3 regions of the Xanthobacter pseudotagetidis genome follow, and region 1 is predicted to be linked to each of the others. Evidence: predicted binding sites of a transcription regulator. Region 1 holds the regulator's gene; each other region holds the start of a gene.
The links. The regulator HrcA, encoded in region 1, represses chaperone genes, less so after heat shock. The targets are predictions, from matches to a motif close to GTTAGCACTCNCNNNNNGNGAGTGCTAAC.
Positions count from the first base shown of each region.

Region 2: a site for HrcA is predicted at 2,943-2,971, ahead of groES (co-chaperone GroES). Genes of this name have one in related genera too.
Region 3: a site for HrcA is predicted at 2,173-2,201, ahead of groES (co-chaperone GroES). Genes of this name have one in related genera too.

Region 1 is NZ_CM195534.1:1,609,898-1,615,581, reverse strand. Features, by position in the region: gene V5F67_RS07385 (hypothetical protein) at 122-391, shown strand; gene hemW (radical SAM family heme chaperone HemW) at 444-1,640, opposite strand; gene rdgB (RdgB/HAM1 family non-canonical purine NTP pyrophosphatase) at 1,760-2,392, opposite strand; gene rph (ribonuclease PH) at 2,392-3,105, opposite strand; gene hrcA (heat-inducible transcriptional repressor HrcA) at 3,277-4,377, shown strand; gene grpE (nucleotide exchange factor GrpE) at 4,507-5,166, shown strand; gene V5F67_RS07355 (response regulator) at 5,244-5,666, opposite strand.
Region 2 is NZ_CM195534.1:2,127,931-2,133,614, reverse strand. Features, by position in the region: gene V5F67_RS09750 (diguanylate cyclase domain-containing protein) at 1-644, opposite strand, end outside; gene groL (chaperonin GroEL) at 915-2,561, opposite strand; gene groES (co-chaperone GroES) at 2,608-2,898, opposite strand; gene V5F67_RS09735 (hypothetical protein) at 3,246-3,770, shown strand; gene V5F67_RS09730 (TonB-dependent siderophore receptor) at 4,094-5,684, shown strand, end outside.
Region 3 is NZ_CM195534.1:2,928,039-2,933,722, forward strand. Features, by position in the region: gene groL (chaperonin GroEL) at 23-1,654, opposite strand; gene groES (co-chaperone GroES) at 1,744-2,058, opposite strand; gene V5F67_RS13405 (usg protein) at 2,443-2,721, shown strand; gene V5F67_RS13410 (exopolysaccharide biosynthesis protein) at 2,998-3,600, shown strand; gene queA (tRNA preQ1(34) S-adenosylmethionine ribosyltransferase-isomerase QueA) at 3,640-4,725, shown strand; gene tgt (tRNA guanosine(34) transglycosylase Tgt) at 4,722-5,684, shown strand, end outside.

The DNA of each region.
Region 1 (5,684 bases):
ACTGGCCCCGATCGACGCAAAAACCGCGACCCGGGCACCCAAATGGGTGAGGCGGGTCGGGAAGCAGGGCCTCAACTTACCGGAATATCCGTGCCCACGGGCAAAACCGGGAGGAACGACGATGGCGCGCACCCTGATGATCGCAATGCTTGCGCTGATTGCGCAGATCGGCACCGCCAGCGCCTGTGTCACGACGGGCAAGGAGCCTGGCCGCTATCCCTATTTCTACAATGGCTGCCGCGGTCCGGTGATCGTCAAGTTCTTCCAGAATGGCGGCCATGCCGCCATGACCGGCCGCATCCCCGTCGGCGGGCGATATCACGTGGACAGCATCGTCGGCCGCTACTCTTGGTGCGACGTGGGCGACAAGCACTATTGGACCTGTTCCTGACGCGCGAGTCGCGGGCGCAGTGACGCGGCGCCGGCAAGGTGCTGACACCCTGCTAGGATGTCAGCGTCGCGATCACCGCGTTGAGCACCGGAAAGCCCTCCGGCGTCGCCCTCAGCCGGTCGCCGCCCCGCGCCACCAAGCCTTCCGCCTCCAGCGCCGCGATGCGGGCGCCGTCCAGCGGGCGTCCGCCGAGCTGGGCATGGCGGGCGAGGTCGACGCCCTCCTTGAGGCGCAGGCCCATGAGCAGCATCTCGTCCGCCTGCTCGGCGGCGGCGAGCGCCGTGTCCTCGGCGACGGCGTGGCCCTGCGCCTCCACCTGCGCCAGCCAGCCCTCCGGCGCGCGCTCCGTGAAGGTGGCGCGGCGCGCGCCGTCCACCAGCAGCCGGCCGTGGGCGCCGGGGCCGATGCCGGCATAGGTGCCGTAGCGCCAGTAGACGAGGTTGTGCCGCGCCTCGGCGCCGGGCCGCGCGTGGTTCGAGATCTCGTAGGCCGGCAGTCCGGCGGCAGCGGTGACCTCCTGCGTCACGTCCCACAAGGCGCGCGAGGCCTCGTCGTCGGGCAGGATCAGCTTGCCGGCGCCGTAGAGGCGCGCGAACGGCGTCTCCGGCTCGATGGTGAGCTGGTAGAGCGAGAGGTGCTCGCAGCCCTCGGCAAGCGCGCGCGCCAGCTCGGCCGCCCAGGCTTCCGGCCTCTGGCCGGGCCGGGCATAGATGAGGTCGAACGAGACGCGGTCGAAAGCAGCGCGCGCCACCGCCACCGCCGCCAGCGCCTCGGCCACCGAATGCATCCGGCCGAGGCCCTTGAGGTCGGCATCGTCCAGCGCCTGCACGCCCAGCGACACGCGGTTGACGCCGGCGGCGCGGTAGCCGGCGAACCGCGTCGCCTCAACGGACGTGGGGTTGGCCTCCAGCGTCACCTCGGCGTCGGCCACGAGCGGCCAGGCGTCGTCGATGGCGTCGAGGATGCCGCCGACGGTCTGCGGCGCCATCAGCGAGGGCGTGCCGCCGCCGAAGAACACGCTCTGCGCCTGCCGCGGGCCGGAGAGCACGCGCATGTGCGCGATCTCGCGCCGGAAGGCGGCCAGGAACCGTTCCTGGTCCGGCGGGGCGTGCCGCACATGGCTGTTGAAGTCGCAATAGGGGCATTTGGCGAGGCAGAACGGCCAGTGGACATAGACGCCGAAGCCGCCTTCGCTGTCGCGGGCGACGAATCCAGCCCCCTCTCCCGCTTGCTGGGGAGGATTGTGGATGGTGGAATCAAAACCATTCCGTGTATCGCCCGCCCGGCATCCGCCAGTTGCCCCCTCCCTGCCCTCGCCCGCAAGCGGGAGAGGGTTCGCGGCGCGAGGGATGTCTGCGGACAAGATGCTCACCCCTCCAGGCAGGCCTTCGACAGCTTCAGGAACGCCCGCGCCCGGTGCGAGAGGCCGAAGCCCTTCGGCGGCATGGCGTGCTTCTCGTCCGCGGACATCTCGGCAAAGGTCTTCTCGTAGCCCTCGGGCTTGAAGATGGGATCGTAGCCGAACCCCTTGGCGCCGCGCGGCGGCCATACCAGGGTACCCTCGACCGTGCCCTCGAACTCCTCCAGGTGCCCGTCCGGCCAGGCGAGGCACAGCGCCGAGACGAAGCGCGCGCAGCGCTGCCCGGGCGCCAGCGCGCCCGCCTTGCGCAGCTCCTCCTCCACCTTCTCCATGGCCAGCTCGAAGTCGCGCTCCGGCCCGGCCCAGCGGGCGGTGTGGATGCCGGGGGCGCCGCCCAGGGCATCGATCACCAGCCCGGAATCGTCCGCGAAGGCTGGAAAGCCTGAGGCCTTGGCCGCCGCCACCGCCTTAAGGCGGGCATTGCCGGCGAAGGTCTGCTCGGTCTCCTCCGGCTCGGCGAGGCCGAGCTCGGCGGCGGAGACCGCCTCCACCCCGTGCGGCTCCAGGAGCATGCGCATCTCGGTGAGCTTGCCGGGATTGTGCGTCGCCACCACGAGGCGGCCCTGGAGGCGGCGGCCCATCAGGCCACGGCCGCCTTCTGGAGCGCCACTAGGTGCTCGACCCCGCCGCGCGCGAGCGAGAGCAGCGAAAGCAGCTCCTCCTGGGTGAACGGGGTCTTCTCCGCCGTGCCCTGGATCTCGACGATGCCGCCGTCACCCGTCATGACGAAGTTGGCGTCGGTCTCGGCGGCGGAATCCTCGGCATAGTCGAGGTCCAGCACCGGCGTGCCGTTGTAGATGCCGCAGGAGACCGCGGCCACGTGGGTCTTGAGCGGGATCTCCTTCACCATGGAGCGCGCGCGCATCCAGGCGAGGCAGTCATAGAGCGCGATCCAGGCGCCGGTGATGGCGGCGGTGCGGGTGCCGCCGTCGGCCTGCAGCACGTCGCAGTCGATGGTGATCTGCTTCTCGCCGAGGCCGACGAGGTCGGTGACGGAGCGCAGGGAGCGGCCGATCAGGCGCTGGATCTCCTGGGTGCGGCCGGAAGGCCGGCCGGTCGTGCTCTCGCGCCGCGTGCGGTCGTGGGTGGCGCGCGGCAGCATGGAATATTCCGCCGTCACCCAGCCGCGCCCCTGGCCCTTCAGCCACGGCGGCAGGCGCTCCTCCAGCGTCGCGGCCACCAGCACGTGGGTGTCGCCGAACTTGACCAGGCAGGAGCCTTCCGCATGGCGCATGACGCCCCGCTCGAAGGAGACGGCGCGCATCTGGTCGGGGGCGCGTTTGCTGGGACGCATGACACTTCCTTTGAGGTATTCTTGTTCCGGGCGCCTTTGTAGGGGGGGCGGATGACGCCAGCAAGGGGCGCGCCGCCGCGGCGCTTGAACCGGACCCGGCGGATGGACACATTATAGCGTCCCGGCCGTCCTGACGCTTGGCCGACCCGCGTTTCGCAGACGAGGCACACCGTGGCTCTGGACCCGCTTCTGTCCCTGTCCACCGGCGCGCTGGCGCAGATCGACGAGCGCGCGCGCGAGATCTTCCGCCAGATCGTCGAGAGCTACCTGGCCACCGGGGAGCCGGTGGGCTCGCGCAACATCTCGCGCCTGATCCCCATGACGCTGTCGCCCGCCTCGGTGCGCAACGTGATGGCGGACCTGGAGGCCGCCGGCCTCATCTTCGCCCCCCACACCAGCGCCGGGCGCCTGCCCACCGAGCGCGGCCTGCGCTTCTTCGTCGACGCCATGCTGGAGATCGGCGACGTCAACGAGCGCGACCGCACCAGCATCGAGGCGCAGGTGATGGCCGCCGCCAAGGGCGCGACCGTGGAGGGCGTGCTCCAGGAGGCCTCCGCCCTGCTCTCCGGCCTCTCGCGCGGGGCCGGCGTCGTCACGGCGCTGAAGACCGATCCGCGCCTCAAGCACGTGGAGTTCGTGCCGCTGGATCCCGGCCGGGCGCTGGTGATCCTGGTCTCCGAGGACGGGCAGGTGGAGAACCGCGTGCTGCCGCTGCCGGCCGGCCTCCCCGCCTCCGCGCTCACCGAGGCGACGAACTTCCTCAGCGCCCGCATCCGTGGCCGCACGCTGGCCGAGGCGCGGGCGGAGATGGAGAGCACGCTGGCGGAGCTGCGGCGCGACCTCGACGCCCTTACCGCCCGCGTGGTGGAGGCGGGGCTCGCCACCTGGTCCGGCGACGCGCCCTCCGAGCGGCGCCTCATCGTGCGCGGGCAGGCGAAGCTCCTGGAGGACCTGCGCGCGCTGGAGGACCTGGAGCGCATCCGCCTCCTGTTCGACGATCTGGAGCAGAAGCGCGACGTGGTGGACCTCCTGGGCCGCGCCGAGGAGGCGCAGGCGCTGCGCATCTTCATCGGCTCGGAGAACCGGCTGTTCTCGCTCTCCGGCTCCTCCACCATCGTCGCCCCCTATCGCGACGGGCAGGGCCGGGTGCTGGGCGTGCTGGGCGTGATCGGGCCGACGCGGCTCAATTACGGGCGCATCGTGCCGATGGTGGACTTCACCGCCCGCCTGGTCAGCCGCGTGCTCGGCGCGCCGGGGGCGGATGCGGCGTGAGGGCGTCCGAACGGGGAATGCCGGCGCCGCCCGGTCGCGGACTCTTGATTTTTCCCCCGGTCTTTCCGATATGCGCGGGGAACATGCCGCCCCTCGCGGGCGAGATCGCTTGAGAAAGAGGAAGACCGGATGAGCGAGCAGATGCGCGCGCCCGAGACCGGCGAGGGCGCGGCCGATCCCAGCTCCACCGCCAAGGCCGAAGCCAACGCCGAGGCCGAGGCCCTGGCGGCCGCCGACGCCCAGATCGGCGCCGATGCCGCCGCCGAGCGCGCGCGGCTCGAGGGCGAGATCGCCAACCTGAAGGACAAGTTCCTGCGCGCGTTCGCCGAGGCGGAGAATGTCCGCCGCCGCGCCGACAAGGAGGTGGCCGACGCCAAGGCCTACGGCGTCGCCGCGTTCGCGCGCGACATGCTCAACGTCGCCGACGACCTCGCCCGCGCGCTTGCGGCCGTGGACGACAAGGTGAAGGACGAGGCCGAGGGGTCCCTGAAGGCGCTGCTTGAAGGCCTGGAGCTGACCGAGCGCGGCTTCCACAAGGCGCTGGAAAAGCACGGCATCCGCAAGATCGAGCCGCGCGGCGAGCGCTTCGACCCCAACCTGCATCAGGCCATGTTCGAGGTGCCGGACCCGAGCGTGCCGTCGGGCACCGTGGTCCAGGTGGTCCAGGCCGGCTACACCATCGGCGAGCGGGTGCTGCGCCCGGCCATGGTCGGCGTCGCCCGCGGCGGACCCAAGCCGGAGGCCGTCAAGTCCGACGCCGCGAAGCCCGACACGGCAACCGGCGGCTGAACGCGAAAGGGGCGCCAGCGGCGCCCCTTGTCGTCCCGGCTTCACCATGGGGCGGCAGCCGGGTGGGGGCCCATCCTTCAGGGATAGCCGGCGGTCTCGAAGCCGCCGCGCGCGCCGCCTTGTCCCTCGTCGTCGTCATCCGCCCCCATGAGCTCCGCGAGCGTCGTCGCGATGGCCTTGCTGGTATAGGGCTTCGGCACCCGCGGCGCGTCCGCGAACTTCTCCGGCAGCCGGCCGGAGCCCGAATAGCCCGAGCAGAACATGAACGGGACGCCGCGGTCCAAAAGGATGGCGGCGGCTGGAAACACGGCCTCTCCGGCGAGATTGACGTCGAGGATGGCGGCATCCACCGCTTCGTGCGCCGCGGCCACCATTGCGGCGGAAAGGCTCGCCACGGGTCCGACCACGGTGCAGCCCAGCGCCCTGAGATTGTCCTCGAGGCCCAGGGCCACCAGGAACTCGTCCTCGACGACGAGCACCCGCTTTCCAGAAAACTTCATCTTTACATACGCCTTGGT
Region 2 (5,684 bases), 520 kb from region 1:
CGGCGGAACTCGGGCAGGTCGTCGGGATGCACCAGCTCGGCCGCGCGGCGGCCCACCATCTCCTCGGGCGCATAGCCCAGCAGATCGCGCACCGAGGAGGAGATGTAGAGTCGCACGCCCTCCAGGTTGCCGCGCACCAGCGTGTCGGTGTTGTGCTCGGCGATCAAGGCGTAGAGATCGCGCTGCTCGCTCGCCTCGCGCTCCTCGGTGAGAGCGGCGAGGTGGGCCGAGAGCAGCGCCGCCACGTCCCGCAGCAGCGCCCGCTCGGCGGGCGCGAGCGCGGCCTGGGCACGGCTCCAGGCCACCACCAGCCCGGACCCGGCCAGGAGCGGCGCCACCGCCACCACGCCCGGCGGCAGCGCGCCGGTCGCGGCGAAGTCCGGGTCGTGCCCCATGTCGGCGATCTCGAACACGTCGGCGAACGTGCCGGTCCGCGCCAGCATCACCGCCGCCCGGGGATCGGACGGCCCGGCGCGGCCGATGCGGGCGCGCGCGGCATCGGTGAGCCAGACCTCGACGACCCGCCCCGGCAGGGCGGCGGACGCGACGCGGACGAAGGCCTCCATGGCGCTGTCGAAGGCCGGCTGCGCGGGCGGCGTCCCCGCGCCGTCCCGGCCCTTCACCTGCGCCCATTTCTCCAACACCGTCCGCTCCGCCCGACGCGCCCCTGCGGCTTCAACCTTAGGTCAAGGCACGCGGGCGCGCACCGGGAAAGTGGCCGCGCCGGCGCCTCCCGCGCGCCAACGAAAAAGGGCGCGGCCTCGCGGCCGCGCCCCAATTTGCCACCCGTGCCGGCATCGCCGGCTCGGGAGCCTCAAACCTCGGTCGGCACGGACGTCCTCAGAAGTCCATGCCGCCACCCGTGCCGGCGCCGCCGGCACGGGAACTCCAGGTCCCGGTCGGCTTGGACTTCCTCAGAAGTCCATGCCGCCCATGCCACCCATGCCGCCGCCCGGCATGGCGGGCATGCCGGCGTCCTTCTTCGGCAGCTCGGCGATCAGCGCCTCGGTGGTGACGAGGAGGCCGGACACGGAGGCCGCGTCCTGGAGCGCGGTGCGGACCACCTTGGCCGGATCGACGATGCCGGCCGAGATCATGTCCACATATTCCTCGGTCTGGGCGTTGAAGCCCTGGTTCGGGTCCTTCGCCTCCAGCAGCTTGCCGACGACGATGGAGCCTTCCACGCCCGAGTTCTCGGCGATCTGGCGCAGCGGCGCCTCCAGCGCCTTGAGCACGATCTTGATGCCGGCGGCGATGTCGGCGTTCTCGGAGTTGAGGGCCTCGACCGCCTTGCGCGCGCGCAGCAGCGCCACGCCGCCGCCGGGAACGATGCCCTCTTCCACCGCCGCGCGGGTGGCGTTGAGCGCGTCGTCCACGCGGTCCTTCTTCTCCTTCACCTCGACCTCGGTCGAGCCGCCGACGCGGATCACCGCGACGCCGCCCGCCAGCTTGGCGAGGCGCTCCTGGAGCTTCTCGCGGTCGTAGTCCGAGGTGGTCTCCTCGATCTGCGCCTTGATCTGGGCGACGCGCGCCTCGATGTCCGCCTTCTCGCCGACGCCGTCGACGATGGTGGTCTTCTCCTTCTCGAGGATCACCTTCTTGGCGCGGCCGAGCTGGGCCAGCGTCACGTTCTCGAGCTTGATGCCGAGGTCCTCGGAGATCACCTGGCCGCCGGTGAGGATGGCGATGTCCTCCAGCATGGCCTTGCGGCGGTCGCCGAAGCCCGGCGCCTTCACCGCCGCGACCTTCAGGCCGCCGCGCAGCTTGTTCACCACCAGGGTCGCGAGGGCCTCGCCCTCCACGTCCTCGGCGATGATGACCAGCGGACGGCCCGACTGCACCACCGCCTCGAGCACGGGAAGGATCGGCTGCAGGCCGCCGAGCTTCTTCTCGTGGATGAGGATGTAGGGGTCCTCCAGGTCGGCGATCATCTTCTCGGCGTTGGTGACGAAGTAGGGCGAGAGATAGCCGCGGTCGAACTGCATGCCCTCGACCACCTCGAGCTCGGTCTCGGCGGTCTTGGCTTCCTCGACGGTGATCACGCCCTCGTTGCCCACGCGCTGCATGGCGCCGGCGATCATCTCGCCGATGGACTTGTCGCCGTTGGCGGAGATGGTGCCCACCTGCGCCACCTCGGCGGAGGAGGAGACCTTCTTGGCGCGATCCTGGATGTCCTTGAGCGCCGCGGTGACGGCGAGGTCGATGCCGCGCTTCAGGTCCATCGGGTTCATGCCGGCGGCCACCGCCTTGGCGCCTTCCTTGACGATCGCCTGGGCGAGCACGGTGGCGGTGGTGGTGCCGTCGCCGGCGAGGTCGTTGGTCTTCGAGGCCACCTCGCGCACGAGCTGCGCGCCGAGATTCTCGAACTTGTCCTCGAGCTCGATCTCCTTGGCGACGGAGACGCCGTCCTTGGTGATGCGCGGGGCGCCGAACGACTTCTCGATCACCACGTTGCGGCCCTTGGGGCCGAGGGTGACCTTCACCGCGTTGGCGAGGATGTCGACGCCGCGCAGCAGCTTGTCGCGCGCGTCGGAGGAGAACTTCACGTCTTTGGCAGCCATCTCGGCCTCCTTAATGGGATTGTCGGGGGTGGACCGGGCGGGCGCCTTACTTGGCGATCACGCCGAGGATGTCGCTCTCCTTCATGATCAGGAGATCCTCGCCGTCGATCTTCACCTCGGTGCCGGACCACTTGCCGAACAGCACCCGGTCGCCGGCCTTCACGTCGAGGGGAATGAGCTTGCCGGCCTCGTCGCGGGCGCCGGCGCCCACCGCCACCACCTCGCCCTCCTGGGGCTTCTCCTTGGCGGTGTCGGGGATGATGATGCCGCCGGCGGTCTTCTGCTCGGCTTCGATGCGCTTGACGACGACCCGGTCGTGCAGGGGACGGAAGGCCATGGGACTTTTCCTCTCGGCGCTTGGAGGCGGGTGATCCCGCCGGTTCTGGCACTCACGATCAGGGAGTGCCAAGCTCGCGGCGGAGATAATCAGCCCGCCGCCCGGCGTCAAGGCGGGAGACCGCTGTCGGCAGGCGCATACCAATCGGTAACCAAGGCGCCGTTAGGATTTCGCCATCGCTGACCGCTGGCGGTGCCGCTGCGGCACCTCACGCAGGGTCAGGACCGAGGTCGGCCTCCCAGGTCGACGCCGTGCCGGGAACGCTCTATGGTCCGGCACGCCCGCACGGCGGGACGGGGAGGCGAAATTCCAGGGCGCAGGAAGCGCGTAGGTTGCGGAGTGGCCTGATGCTGACACAGACGGTGGAACACGAGACGTCCCGCGAACGGAGCGGTCGCCGGGGCGCGGGTCGCCACCCCTGGGGCGCTGCCATCGCCGTCACCTTCGCGCTCGCCCTCGCCGCGTGCGAGACCACGCCCAGTGCGCCGCCGCCGCCCGCCCTGCCGCAATATACCAGCCCCATCCCGGCGGCGAGCCTCGTGGGCCGCTGGGGCCTCGCCGCCTATCACCGCCCGGACGACGCCGCCCGCACCGAGACGCAGGCCAGGGCCCAGTGCTCGAACCCCTATGTCATCACCGCCGGCCCGAACGGCGGCGTGATGATGTATCTCGCCGACGACAACAAGCTCACCGAGGTGGTCTCCAAGCAGGTGGCGGGCGGCCCCACGTTTATCGGCCCGCCCGACGAGGCTGCCGGCGGCGAGAAGGACCGCCAGGTGCTGCGCTTCGACGGCAAGGTGCTGGTGCTCAAGTGGGTCGACCCGGAAGTGTCCAAGCGCTACGGCACCATGGTGTTCGTGCGCTGCGCCTGAGCGGGCGCCGCACGCCGGGCGTCACTTGAGAAAAGCCGCTGCCCGGGAGCGCCCGGCCCCGGGAGGCGCGGCGGTCTATCGTATCCGGTTGAAACGCGGGCAAGGCGCCCGTACCTGTAGGGTCGAACCCATCTGTTCGAGCTTGCGGGATTTCCATGACCGCTCTGGCCAGAACCGCTCCCGCCAGCACTTCCCGTGCCGGGATGCCTTCTTCCAAGCCTGCGCTTGAGCGCGGCGCATCGCGCCGCCGCCGGATATCCGCGCTTCTGGCCGCCACGGCCCTGTCCGCCCTCGCGCCCGCTGCCGCCCGGGCGGAGGACACCATGCTTCCCACCCTCACCGTGGAGAACGACGAGCAGAGCGCGTGGGGGCCGGTGGACGGCTACATCGCCGAGACCAGCGCCGTCGGCACCAAGACCGACACGCCGATCCTGGCGACGCCGCGCGCCATCTCCGTGGTCACGCGCGAGGAGATGGAGGACCGCGGGGCGCGGACCGTGGTGGACGCCGTCGGCTATACCGCGGGCGTCGTGAGCGGCACCTATGGCTATGATCCGCCCTTCGACTCGATCTATATTCGCGGCTTCCCCGTGACGGCGAACGGCGACTTCCTCGACGGCCTGCGCCAGGGCGCAGGCCTCTTGTCCCGTTTCCGCACCGAAGTGTACGGCCTCGAGCGCATCGACATCATCAAGGGTCCGGCCGCCGTGCTCTATGGGCAGATGGTCCCGGGCGGGCTGATCAACCGCATCTCCAGGATGCCGGTGGACCGGACCTTCCACGAGGTGCAGGGGCAGGCGGGCGATCCGGACTGGCTGCAGGCCGCATTCGACTTCGGCGGCCGCGCCACGGAGGACGCCAGCGTGCTCTACCGCTTCACCGGCGTCGCCCGCGACGCCGACGGTCCCCGGGCCCACACCGACAACAACGAAATCTATCTCGCCCCCGCCGTGACCTTCCAGAACGACACGACGCGCCTCACGGTGCTCGCCAACATCCTCGACGCGGAGCTGCCGAGCAGCAGAGTTTACTACCAGCCGGGCGGAGTGCTCACCAAGGCGCCCGTCGGCACCTCCTTCAACCTCCTCGACCAGACCCAGCAGCAGATCGGCTACCGCCTGGAGCACGACCTCAACGACGCCGTCACCGTGCGCCAGAACCTGCGCTATGGCCGCATCGACAACACCAGTTCCTGGCTGCTTCCCACCGGGACCGAACGGGGACCTTATGTGGGCGTCTACGCCATCAGCTACAAAGAGGTGCTGGACATCTTCCAGGTGGACACCCAGATCCAGGCCAGGTTCGCCGCCGGCCCCATCCAGCACAAGGTGCTGGCCGGCCTCGACTATACCTGGGGCAGCACGAATTACGGCCGCGCCTACAGCACCATGGTGGCGCCCCTCAACCTGCTCGACCCCAACGCGCCGAACGTCGGCCTGATCCCGCGGCCGGCCATGACCGAGCGCATCCGCGTCGACCAGCTCGGCCTCTACGTCCAGGACCAGATGGAGTTCGGCGACGGCTGGCACTTCACCATCGCCGGCCGGCAGGACTTCACGGGCCAGCAGCAGACCGCCCCCCTCAGGGACGTCTCCGCCGCGCGGGACGAGCGGACGTTCACCTGGCAGGCGGGCCTGCTCTACGAGTTCGATTTCGGCCTGTCGCCTTATGTGAGCTACGCCACCTCGTTCCTCCCCTCCTACAATCTGGACCAGTTCGGAGCCCTGCTCCCATCCTCCACCGGCGAGCAGTACGAGGCCGGCGTCAAGTACCAGCCCAGGGGCAGCCGCAGCCTGTTCACCGCCGCCGCCTACCAGATCACCCAGAGCAATTATGCCGTGCAGGACCCGGTGAACCTCTATTACACCGCGGTGGGCAACGTGCGGGTGCGCGGCTTCGAGGCGGAGGCCCTGG
Region 3 (5,684 bases), 1.3 Mb from region 1:
CGGCGTCAGAACGTCCTCTACCTCAGAAGTCCATGCCGCCGCCCGGCATGGCCGGCATCGCGGGGCCGGCCTTCTTCGGCAGCTCGGCGATGAGCGCCTCGGTGGTGATCAGCAGGCCGGACACGGAGGCCGCGTCCTGGAGCGCCGTGCGCACCACCTTGGTGGGGTCGATGATGCCGGCCTTCACCATGTCGACATACTGGCCCGTCTGGGCGTTGTAGCCGAAGGCGTAGTCGTTGGACTCCAGGATCTTGCCCACCACCACGGAGCCGTCGTCGCCGGCATTGCTGGCGATCTGGCGCGCCGGGGCCTGGACCGCCTTGCGGACGATCTCGATGCCGGTCTTCTGGTCGGCATTCTCGACCTTGATGCCCTCGAGCACCTTCACGGAGCGCAGCAGGGCGACGCCGCCGCCAGGCAGCACGCCTTCCTCGACCGCGGCGCGGGTGGCGTGGAGCGCGTCGTCAACGCGGTCCTTCTTCTCCTTCACCTCGACCTCGGTGGCGCCGCCGACGCGCACGACGGCCACGCCGCCGGCAAGCTTGGCGAGGCGCTCCTGCAGCTTCTCGCGGTCATAGTCCGAGGTGGTCTCCTCGATCTGCGCCTTGATCTGCTGGATGCGGGCGGTGATCTCCTCCTTGGAGCCGGCGCCGTCGACGATCGTGGTGTTCTCCTTCTCGATCACCACCTTCTTGGCGCGGCCGAGCATGGAGAGGTTCACGTTCTCGAGCTTGATGCCGAGGTCCTCGGAGATCGCCTGGCCGCCGGTCAGGATGGCGATGTCCTGCAGCATGGCCTTGCGACGGTCGCCGAAGCCGGGGGCCTTCACCGCCGCGACCTTCAGGCCACCACGCAGCTTGTTCACCACGAGGGTGGCGAGGGCCTCGCCCTCCACGTCCTCGGCGATGATCACGAGCGGCTTCGCCGACTGGACCACCGCCTCGAGCACCGGGAGCAGCTCCTGGAGGCCAGAGAGCTTCTTCTCGTGGATGAGGATGTAGGGATCCTCGAACTCAACGCGCATCTTCTCGGCGTTGGTGACGAAGTAGGGCGAGAGGTAGCCGCGGTCGAACTGCATGCCCTCGACCACGTCGAGCTCGGTCTCGAAGGACTTCGCCTCCTCCACCGTGATGACGCCCTCGTTGCCGACCTTCTTCATGGCCTCGGCGAGGAACTTGCCGACCTCGGCGTCGCCGTTGGCGGAGATGGTGCCGACCTGGGCGATCTCCTCGTTGGAGGTCACCTTCTTGGAGTTGGCGGCCAGATCCTTGACGATGGCCTCGACGGCGAGGTCGACGCCGCGCTTCAGGTCCATGGGGTTCATGCCGGCGGCCACCGCCTTGGCGCCTTCCTTGACGATCGCCTGGGCGAGCACGGTGGCGGTGGTGGTGCCGTCGCCGGCGAGGTCGTTGGTCTTGGAGGCGACCTCGCGCACCAGCTGGGCGCCGAGGTTCTCGAACTTGTCCTCGAGCTCGATCTCCTTCGCCACCGTCACACCGTCCTTGGTGATGCGGGGGGCGCCGAAGCTCTTCTCGATGACGACGTTGCGGCCCTTGGGGCCGAGCGTCACCTTCACCGCGTTGGCGAGGATGTCGACGCCGCGCAGAACCTTGTCGCGCGCGTCCACGGAGAATTTCACGTCCTTGGCAGCCATGTGCCTTGCTCCTTCAGCTTGGGACGATTGAACTTGGAAAAAAGCGCAGGCCGCTCAGGCGGCCGTTAGCTCTTGCGCTTGAAGGCTGCTCACGCAGCCTTCTTGGCCGAGGCGGTGCCCTCGATCACGCCAAGGATGTCGCTCTCCTTCATGATGAGCAGGTCCTGGCCGTCGATCTTGACCTCGGTGCCGGACCACTTGCCGAACAGCACGCGGTCGCCGGCCTTCACGTCGAGCGCCACCAGTTCGCCCTTCTCGTTGCGGGCGCCGGGGCCGACAGCCACCACCTCGCCCTGCATGGGCTTCTCCTTGGCGGTGTCGGGAATGATGATGCCGCCGGCGGTCTTCTCTTCGGCGTCGATACGCTTGACCACCACGCGGTCGTGCAGGGGACGGAAACCCATCGGGGAAACCTCCGGTTGGAATGCCATTTTTCGGGGCACCGGGCGCGTGCGCTCCCGGCTCCGCTGGCGATCTAAGGGGCGCCCGCGCGACCTTCAAGGGGGAGTCGGGAAAAAATTGGCACTCGATCCAGGGGAGTGCCAGACGCCCTTCCATGGCCGGCGAAGCATTGCGGCTCAAGGCGTTAAGGCAAGGAGCGGGGACGCGTGGCTTATGCGCCGGCATTGCGGCGGCAATGGGAGCGTTCTGTCAGCAGTCATGTCCAATCGCTGCTAGTCCATTGTTTTTGCTTGAATAAACCATTCTTTAGCCTTGGCGGGCGGAAGCTCGTGAGCCGACAATGGTTCTCCGGCCTCGCGCCGGATCAGGCGGAGGAGGTTCAGAACATGGTCTCTTCGGTGTCGCGCGACTTCGTTCGTCAGATCGAGGGCTACGGCCTGGCCACGGCCGAGATTCTCTATCGGCTGCCAGATCATCCCAAGCTGCTCCAGAGCTTCGTCTGGCAGGAATATGACCTCTGCCCCGACTTCCCGGAGCTCAACCGGTTCCTCGCCTTCTGGCGCAAGGAGATCGAGGGCGCCTTGCATTCCGTTCGCGTCAGCCATTGCGGCCTGATCAAGCCGGCGGAGCTGACACCGGTGAACGGCATGTTCCTGCTCCATTGAGGAGCCAGGTTGCCTCATACGTCATTTGCTCTCCCCTTGGGGCCGCAGATGCGCTAGCTTGAGCGGGGGCGGCAGGCGGGCATGCGCGTTTGCGGGGGTTCACGCGCATGCCGCTTTGCCCGTTTTCGGCGCCATGTCTTCAGGGCCTTGGTTTCAGCGCCCTGCATGGCGCTCGCGTGCGAAAGTTCGAGGCTGGACGGTCGGGCCGCCGCGGTCATGCCCTGACACTGCCGCTTTCTCGATGCTATGGATGGGCGACCAGGAGGAAAGGTCGCCTTGGACCATCGCACGCCCAGAACGTCCGAACTGCTTGCCGCGGTGCTCGCTGCCCACACCGAGGACAAGGTGGCCATCGGCGATCTCGTGAACGCGCTGCGCAACCGCGCATTCGGCATCCTGTTCCTGATCTTCGGCATCCCCAACTGCATTCCCATGCCGCCGGGTATTCCGGTGATCTGCGGCATCATCCTCGGCCTCATCGGCGCGCAGATGATGATCGGACGCCAGGAGCTGTGGCTGCCGGAGAAGGTGGCCAAGCGCACCTTCTCGCGCTCCATGCTGGAGAGCATCGTCACCCACTCCAAGCCCTGGATCGAGCGCTTCGAGCGCTTCTCGCGCCCGCGCTACGAGCAGTTCGCCGGTCCCACCGCGCGCCGGGTGGTGGGCGCGACGGTCGTGCTTCTGGGCTTCATCCTGCTGCTGCCCATCCCCTTCCTCGGCAACCTGCCGCCGGGATTTGCCGTGTGCGTGTTCGGCCTCGGCCTGGTGGAGCGGGACGGGCTGGTGATTCTCGCCGGCTTCGGCGCCACCCTGCTCGGCCTCGCCGTCACCGGCCTGATGAGCTGGGCCATCTGGCAGGGAGCGATCGCTATATTCTAGAAGGGCTGTCCGGCCCTTTCTTCTGGCGACCCCTGTTCCATGCGCGTCGACACCTTCGATTTCGAGCTTCCCGAGGAGCGTATCGCGCTCCGCCCCGCCGAGCCGCGCGATGCGGCGCGCATGCTGGTGGTGCGTCCCGGCGCGGAGCCGGAGCTGGAAGACCGGGGGGTGCGCGACCTGCCCTCGTTTCTGAAACCCGGCGACGCGCTGGTGGTGAACGACACCCGCGTCATTCCTGCCGCGCTCGAAGGCGTGCGCGCCCGCGCCGGCGGCGAGGTGCGCATCGAGGCGACGCTGGTGAAGCGGCTCGGCCCGGCGCGCTGGCGCGCCTTCGCCAAGCCGGGCAAGCGGCTGAAGGAAGGCGACCGTGTGCGCTTCGGCGGGGAGGGCAGCGCCTGCCTCCTCGGCACGCTCGACGCCACCGTGGAGGGCAAGGACGAGGACGGCGCGGTGCGGCTCGCCTTCGACCTTGCCGGCCCGGCGCTGGACGAGGCCATCGCCCAGGTGGGCCACATGCCGATCCCGCCGTACATCGCCGCCCGCCGCCACGAGGACGACCGCGACCGGGAGGACTACCAGACCCTGTTCGCCCGCGTCTCCGGCTCGGTGGCGGCGCCCACCGCCAGCCTGCATTTCACGCCGGACCTCTTGGCGCGCATCGCCGCGGCCGGGGTGGAGCGGCACACGGTGACGCTGCACGTGGGGCCGGGCACCTTCCTGCCGGTGAAGGCGGACGACACCTCCGGCCACCGCATGCACGCCGAATGGGGCGAGGTGACGCGCGAGACCGCCGATGCCCTCAACGCGGTGAAGGCGAAGGGAGGGCGCATCCTCACCGTCGGCTCCACCTCCACCCGGCTGATCGAGAGCGCGGCGGGGGAGGACGGCGTCATCCGTCCGTTCGCGGGCGAGACCGACATCTTCATCACGCCCGGCTACCGGTTCAGGGCCATCGGCGGCATGCTCACCAACTTCCATCTGCCGCGCTCGACGCTGGTGATGCTGGTGGCGGCGCTGGTCGGCCATGAGGCGCAGAAGCGTGCCTATGCCCATGCCATCGCGCAGGGCTACCGCTTCTATTCCTATGGCGATGCGTGCCTGCTTCTGCCAGAAGGCGGAGCATGACCGCCGCGCCTGCCTCCGACACCTTCTCTTTCGCCGTCTCCGCCACCTCGGGCGCCGCCCGCACCGGTATCGTCTCGACGCCACGCGGGGCGATCCGCACGCCGGCCTTCATGCCGGTGGGCACGGTGGCGACCGTGAAGGGGCTCTATTTCGACCAGGTGCGGCAGGCGGGCGCCGACATCGTGCTCGCCAACACCTATCACCTCATGCTGCGCCCCGGCGCCGAGCGGGTGGCCCGGCTTGGGGGGCTGCATACGTTCATGGGCTGGGACGGGCCGATCCTCACCGATTCCGGCGGCTTCCAGGTCATGAGCCTGTCGTCGCTGCGCAAGATGAGCGAGCAGGGCGTCACCTTCCGCTCGCACGTGGACGGCGCGCTCCATGAGATGAGCCCGGAGCGCTCCATCGAGATCCAGGGCCTGCTCGGCGCCGACATCCAGATGCAGCTCGATGAATGCGTGCGCCTGCCGTGCGAGGATGCGGAGGCCGAGCGCGCCATGCGCCTGTCCCTGCGCTGGGCCGAGCGCTCGAAGCGCGCGTTCGAGGCGCAGCCGAAGGGGCGGGCGCTGTTCGGCATCGTCCAGGGCGGGGCGGTGCCGGCGCTCCGGGTGGAGTCGGCCCGCGCGCTCGCCGACATGGACTTCCCCGGCCATTCCATCGGCGGCCTTGCGGTGGGTGAGCCGCAGGAGGTCATGCTCGCCATGATCGAGACCGTGGAACCGCACCTGCCGGCGGCAAAGCCGCGCTACCTCATGGGCGTGGGCACGCCGGACGACCTTCTGGAGGCGGTCGCGCGCGGCATCGACATGTTCGACTGCGTCATGCCGACCCGCTCCGGCCGCCATGCGCTCGCCTTCACCCGCTTCGGCCGCATCAACCTGAAGAACGCCCGCCACGCCGAGGACCCGCGCCCGCTGGACGAAGCGAGCGATTGCCCGGCGCTGCGCGACTATTCCCGC